Linked DNA regions of Bernardetia sp. MNP-M8. The main gene of each other region encodes a partner of the protein of the gene in region 2 in a complex. Links are inferred from orthologs where the notes say so. Each region holds a gene or a part of one and is shown on either strand. Other genes may lie near its edges. The genes, in order: accD and accB.

Region 1 (3,090 bases), 1.3 Mb from region 2 along the record:
ATTCATTTTCCATTTTGGAAGAATCAATGGCATAACGCAAATCATGCCCTGGACGGTCTTTTACGAAGGTCAATAAATCTTCATATTTTCCACTTTCTTTTGGCTTAATTGTATCTAAAAGTGAACAGATTTTTTTGGCTAAATCCAAATTATTCCATTCGTTGTTTGAACCAATATTATACGATTCTCCTTTTTTTCCTTTTTGGAATGCTTTATCAATTCCTTTACAGTGGTCTAAAACATAGAGCCAATCTCTAATATTTTGTCCATTTCCATAAATCGGAATAGGCTCATTTGAAAGAGCTTTTCTAATAATGGTAGGAATAAGTTTTTCGTGATGCTGTTTTTCGCCAAAATTATTAGAACAGTTTGTAATCACAACATCAAATCCATACGTATGAAAATAACTTCTGACAATCAAATCACTTCCTGCTTTTGATGCACTATATGGACTGTTTGGAGCATAAGGTGTCGTTTCTGTAAAAAAGCCTGTTTCTCCTAAAGTTCCATATACTTCATCTGTCGAAACGTGAAGAAAACGAGTATCTTCATAGCCTTCTTTGTATGAAAACGGTGCATTCATCCAATATTTACGAGCTACATCAACAAGCGTAAAAGTTCCATGAACATTCGTTCTGACAAAAGCCTCTGGGTCTGTAATAGAGTTATCGACATGAGATTCGGCAGCAAAATGAATTACTCCTTTTATATCGTGTTTGTCAAAAATATGTTCTACTAATTGCCTATTGACAATATCTCCTTTCACAAACTCATAACGAGGATTGCTTTCTACCTCACTCAAATTATCCAAATTTCCTGCATAAGTCAGTAAATCCAAATTAATGACTTTACAGTCTTTGTGAGTTTCTAAAAAATAAGGAATAAAATTAGAACCAATAAAACCAGCTCCACCAGTTACCAAAATTGCTTTCATAGAATGTATATTTTGAATTTTTGATTATTTATCAAAAACGAATTTTTCAAAAATGATTTGTGAAAGCTAAGATAAGGAAGTTTTTGTAAATTATTTACAGAAAGAGTATCTAGTTTGTTCAAAGTAAAGCCAATTTATCAATTATTTCTTAGCCTTTTTTGTTGTTTTTTGAGTTGAATTTAGATTTTTTTGTTTTGTATTTATCCAAACCATTTTCAAAAGAGAAGTCAGTTTTGCTTTTAACTCTCTTCTATCAACAATGAAATCTAGAAAACCGTGTTCTTTCACAAATTCGGCTGTTTGGAAGCCTTTTGGAAGGTCTTTTCCGATAGTTTCACGAATTACTCTAGGTCCTGCAAAACCAATAAGTGCATTTGGTTCAGCAATATTAAAGTCTCCTAACATCGCAAAACTTGCCGTTACGCCTCCTGTGGTTGGGTTTGTCAAAAGGGAAATATAAGGAATTTTGGCTTCTGAAAGTAGAGCTAACTTAGCTGAAGTTTTTGCCATTTGCATAAGTGAAAAACCTGCTTCCATCATACGTGCGCCACCTGATTGCGAAATAACCATCAAAGGAATGTTATTTTCAAGACAATAGTCAGCAGCACGAGAAATTTTTTCTCCCACAACTGCACCCATCGAACCACCAATGTATTTAAAATTCATGGCAGTGACCATAAAGTCTATTCCATTCATTTTTCCGTAAGCACTTTGAGCAGCTTCATTGACACCAGATTTTGCATTGGCTTCATTTATACGCTGTTCATACGTTTTTGTATCCTTAAAATTTAAAGGATTAAGAGGAGTAAGATTTGCATTTATCTCTGTGTACTTTCCTTCATCAAACAAAATCTCAAAATATTGTTGTGGTGTGATGGTAAGGTGATGATTATCATCTGGACATACCCAATTATTGTCTCTCAATTCTTTTTTGAGAATAATTGTACCACTTGGAGTTTTGAACCACATATTTGGAGAATCACGCTTTTCATTTGTAGGCGTGGTAATATTTTTATCTTTTCGATGAAACCAAGACATAATAGGGAGTATTTTTTTAGTTGAAGATTACAAGGAATCGAAGGGCAAAGTTAAGCAATTCTATTTCAAAAATGAATCCTTCCAAAATATATATTAAATTTACTTTTGCTTTTGGTCTCCTTTTTACTTTTGTCCTAGTTATTGATAGGTAGTTTAATAAATAATAAGAATAGTTTTAATCAAAAATTTTACTTTATAGATATGCGTTTTCAAATTTACTTTCTGTTTTTTATAGTCTTTTCTCTATTTTCTTTTTCTTGCTTAGCTCAGACCAACGTTAGTACCTCTCAAATCCAAACGCTAAATAGAAGTCCTTTTATAGGAGCAGAACTTGGTACACTTACAAATCCTGTTCGTGTGGCATACAAAATGAAAGCAGAAAAAGGAATTATTATTTATAAAGTTTTTCCTAATTCGGCAGCAGATAAAGCAGGACTAATAGAAAAAGATGTAATTGTTGCTGTTGATTCTACGCATCTAAATAGTCTAAAAGAGCTTCAAGATTTTGTAAAAACCAAAAATGGAAATGACACTCTCAATCTTTTTTTTGTTAGAAATGATACCATTCGTAACACATATTTAGTTTTGCATTTTTTGCCTAGAGAGAGTAATTTTTATTTCGAAACGATGTATGACCAACTAGAAGTCAATGACTCAAGTCAAAATAATAATCCAACAAGCCTTCGAACCATTTTTACTTTTCCTAGAAAAACAGAAAACGAAACTAATCAAGAAATTACTCAATTTCCATTAGTAATTATATTAAATTCGGCTTCCAATGAATCAGTTGAACGAGAGTTATACACAAAGAATAAAAACTCAAAAAGTGAATATCAATTTTATGATTGGATAGAAAATCTCACAAAAAATGGATTTGCTACTCTGAGAATAGAAAAAAAAGGAGTAGGAGATAGCAATGGAAAGCTAAATGAATGGACATTTGAAGACGAACAAAAGAGTATTGATGCAGCTTTTGAGAAAATAAAAAAACAAGGTTCTATTAATCAACAAAAAATTTATTTAATTGCTTTAGGTTCTTCTTCTTTTGTAGCTTTGGAAAATTTCATTCAAAATAAATCAGATTCAGTAACAAATTTAAAAGCTAATTTTCAAAAGGT
Region 2 (3,247 bases):
TTTGCAATCATAGAATCGTAGTGAGGAGGAATTGTATAACCTGCATAGACATGAGAATCTACACGAATACCATGACCACCTGGAATATGCAAATGTGTAATTTTACCTGGTGAAGGACGGAAGCCTTTTGTTGGGTCTTCTGCATTAATTCTACATTCGATACTGAATAATTTTGGATAATAATTTCTACCTGAAAGAGGCATTCCTGCAGCTATTTTAATTTGTTCTTTTACCAAATCAAATCCTGTAACTTCTTCTGTAATAGGATGTTCTACCTGAATACGAGTGTTCATCTCCATAAAATAGAAATTTTTGTATTTATCTACTAAAAACTCTACTGTTCCTGCACCTTCATAGTTGATAGCTTTTGCAATGGCAATGGCAGCATCTCCCATTGCATCACGCAATTCCTGTGTCATAATAGGTGAAGGAGTTTCTTCTACCAGTTTTTGATGACGACGTTGGATAGAACAATCTCTTTCTGATAAATGACAAGCATCACCTTTTCCATCTCCAAAAATTTGTATTTCTACGTGTTTTGGTTCTACTACAAATTTTTCTAAATACATAGCCCCATTTCCAAATGCAGCTTCGGCTTCTTGTGTAGCAGAATCCCATGCTTTCTGAAACTCAGATTCGTCATTGATGATACGCATTCCTTTTCCTCCACCACCAGCAGTAGCCTTGATGATGACAGGATAGCCTACTTCTTTTGCTTCTTTAACCCCTTGTTCGATGGATTTTAGAAGTCCTTCAGAACCTGGAACAGTAGGAACACCAGCAGCTTTTACAGTTGCTTTAGCAGTTGCTTTGTCGCCCATTCGGTTTATCATGTCTGCACTTGCTCCGATAAATTTTATATCGTGTTCGGCACAGATAGCTGAAAATTCAGCATTTTCAGATAAAAATCCATAGCCAGGATGAATAGCATCTGCATTTGTGATTTCAGCAGCAGCAATGATATGAGGAATTTTGAGATAAGAATCTCTACTTGGAGCAGCCCCAATACAAACAGCTTCATCAGCAAAACGAACGTGCAAACTTTCTTTATCAGCAAGCGAATAAACGGCAACCGTTTTGATTCCTAATTCTTTACAAGTTCGGATAATGCGAAGTGCAATTTCTCCTCTATTGGCAATTAATATTTTGTTAAAAAGTTTCACGCTTTAATCAGTTACCAGTAAACAGTTACCAGTTACCAGTTACCAGTTATCAGTTATCAGTTTCAGTTAAATTTACTTTAAGGTTTTTTGATAAAATGATAGTACGATAACTCACAACTTACTGAATACTTTTTATGAATGAAAAAATTAAAATGATTTTCTGTGATACTTATAAATTGTGAATATTTAATTATAAACTAATAATTTGATGATAAAAAATGTATTTGCATTCATTTATCACTAACAACTTATAACTTATCACTAAAAATTAGTTTGGTTCAATTAAGAATAAAGGTTGGTCATACTCTACTGGAGTAGCATTTTCTACCAAAACTTTTACAATTTTACCTGAAACATCAGATTCAATTTCATTAAATAATTTCATTGCTTCAATAATACAAATTGTTCCACCTTCTTTAATAGAATCACCTACATTTACAAAAGCAGGTGTTTCAGGATTAGCAGAGCGATAGAAAGTACCTATCATTGGTGATTTTACAGTGATATAATTTCCTGTATCTGCTGGTTTAGTTTCTTCTTTTTTTGCTTCTACTTGTGGTGTAGTTGTAGGAGTTTGTTGTGCAACAGCTTGTTGAACAGGTGGCGCAACTTGCTGTGTATATTGTTGAACAGGTTGTGCAGAAATAGTATGAGCTGCACTTCTTTTTACACTAACTTTAAATTTATCAGTTTCAATATTTACTTCTTCAAGACCAGTTTGATTGATAAATTCGATAAGTTCTTGAAGTTCTTTTGGTTTCATGCTCATAAAATATGGCTTTTTAGTGTGAGTAAAATCGTGTTAGGTCAGAATGATTACTTTTTTATTCATTCTTGGTTTAATGTCCTAAAAATAGAAATAAAAAACGGTTTTTGAGAAGTATCTTGACAAAATACTTTCAAAAACCATTTATTGATTCGTTTGCTAGGCTTATTTATTACGAATACGTTCCATATAAGAACGCTCTGCTGTGTTTATCTTTATTAAGTCGCCTTCGCCAATAAACAAAGGAACTTGAATTTCTGCTCCTGTTTCTAAAGTAGCTGGTTTTGTAGCATTGGTAGCTGTGTCGCCTTTTACCCCTGGTTCGCTGTAAGTAACCAAAAGCTCAACATAACCTGGTACTTCACACGTCAAAATTTCTTCTGTTTCGGCATGTACCATCATTTCTACAATCATTCCTTCTTTCAAAAATTCTGAACGTTCTATCATATCAGCAGCAACAAATGTTTGCTCATAGGTATCTTTGTGCATAAAGTGAAAACTATTTTCATCTTGATACAAATACTGATAAGGACGACGCTCAACACGTACAGTAGTTATTTTGTGTCCTGCCGAAAAAGTATTATCAAGTACACGTCCTGTAACTACATTTCTCATTTTGGTACGCACAAATGCAGGACCTTTACCTGGTTTTACGTGTAAAAATTCTGTTATAATATAAAGTCCATTATTGAATTCAATACAAAGACCATTTCTAATATCTGAAGTACTTGCCATAATTTTTTTAATAAATCTTCTTTAGCTACATTTTTAGTAAAAGAAGATAGTAAAGACAAACTAAAAATTTATAAAGTGCAAAATTAAGAAAAGTAGTTGAGAGTTTGGTAATTATGAGATAAAAAAATGAGTTTTGAAAACTATTTTAAATATAGGTGTAGATAAAATGAAATAAGAACATGGTTAAAATAGTAAAAGGTATGAAATTTTTCTCAGTCCTCTGACAAAAGATTTTGCAAAAAGATAAAAAAAAACCATAATTGAGTTTCTTACAAAATTTTTCTCACAAAATTTTCTCAATTATGGCAAAAGCAAAGTATGCTTCTAGTGGCAAAGTTACAAAATTAGTTACTGTTTTATCTTCTCATTTGACAGAGTTTCATCTTGCACGAGTTCAATTTATAGGTCTTTTTGTAATAGCTGTTATAAAAGTAGGCTTAGGAGGATTGATTCAAATTGCTACGGCTTTTGAACGGAATGTAGAATGCAGCTCCTCCTTACGTCGTATTGAACGCTTTTTAAATGGCTATAACCTTGATTTTAAGGCAATTACTCGTTTAATTGTTTCTTTACAAGGTATTGA

What was found.
Region 1: the proteins of accB (region 2) and accD are in contact, whole or in part, in a solved structure (PDB 8UXZ), measured with the Escherichia coli proteins. The link is inferred for Bernardetia sp. MNP-M8 from one-to-one orthologs.

The regions. Positions count from the first base shown.
Region 1 is NZ_CP147012.1:2,145,431-2,148,520, reverse strand. What follows is about bases 25-2,774. They hold accD (acetyl-CoA carboxylase, carboxyltransferase subunit beta), read right to left. Parts: upstream 1,973-2,774; coding sequence 1,076-1,972; downstream 25-1,075. Other genes in these bases: V9L04_RS08905 (PDZ domain-containing protein), read left to right, coding at 2,174-2,774; rfbB (dTDP-glucose 4,6-dehydratase), read right to left, coding at 25-934. Outside these bases: more of rfbB, read right to left, coding at 1-24; more of V9L04_RS08905, read left to right, coding at 2,775-3,090.
Region 2 is NZ_CP147012.1:3,411,543-3,414,789, reverse strand. Bases 180-3,086 are described here. They hold accB (acetyl-CoA carboxylase biotin carboxyl carrier protein), read right to left. Parts: upstream 1,927-3,086; coding sequence 1,432-1,926; downstream 180-1,431. Other genes in these bases: efp (elongation factor P), read right to left, coding at 2,095-2,664; accC (acetyl-CoA carboxylase biotin carboxylase subunit), read right to left, coding at 180-1,163. In the rest of the region: more of accC, read right to left, coding at 1-179; DNA phosphorothioation system sulfurtransferase DndC, read right to left, coding at 3,214-3,247. UniProt on the Escherichia coli protein: This protein is a component of the acetyl coenzyme A carboxylase complex; first, biotin carboxylase catalyzes the carboxylation of the carrier protein and then the transcarboxylase transfers the carboxyl group to form malonyl-CoA.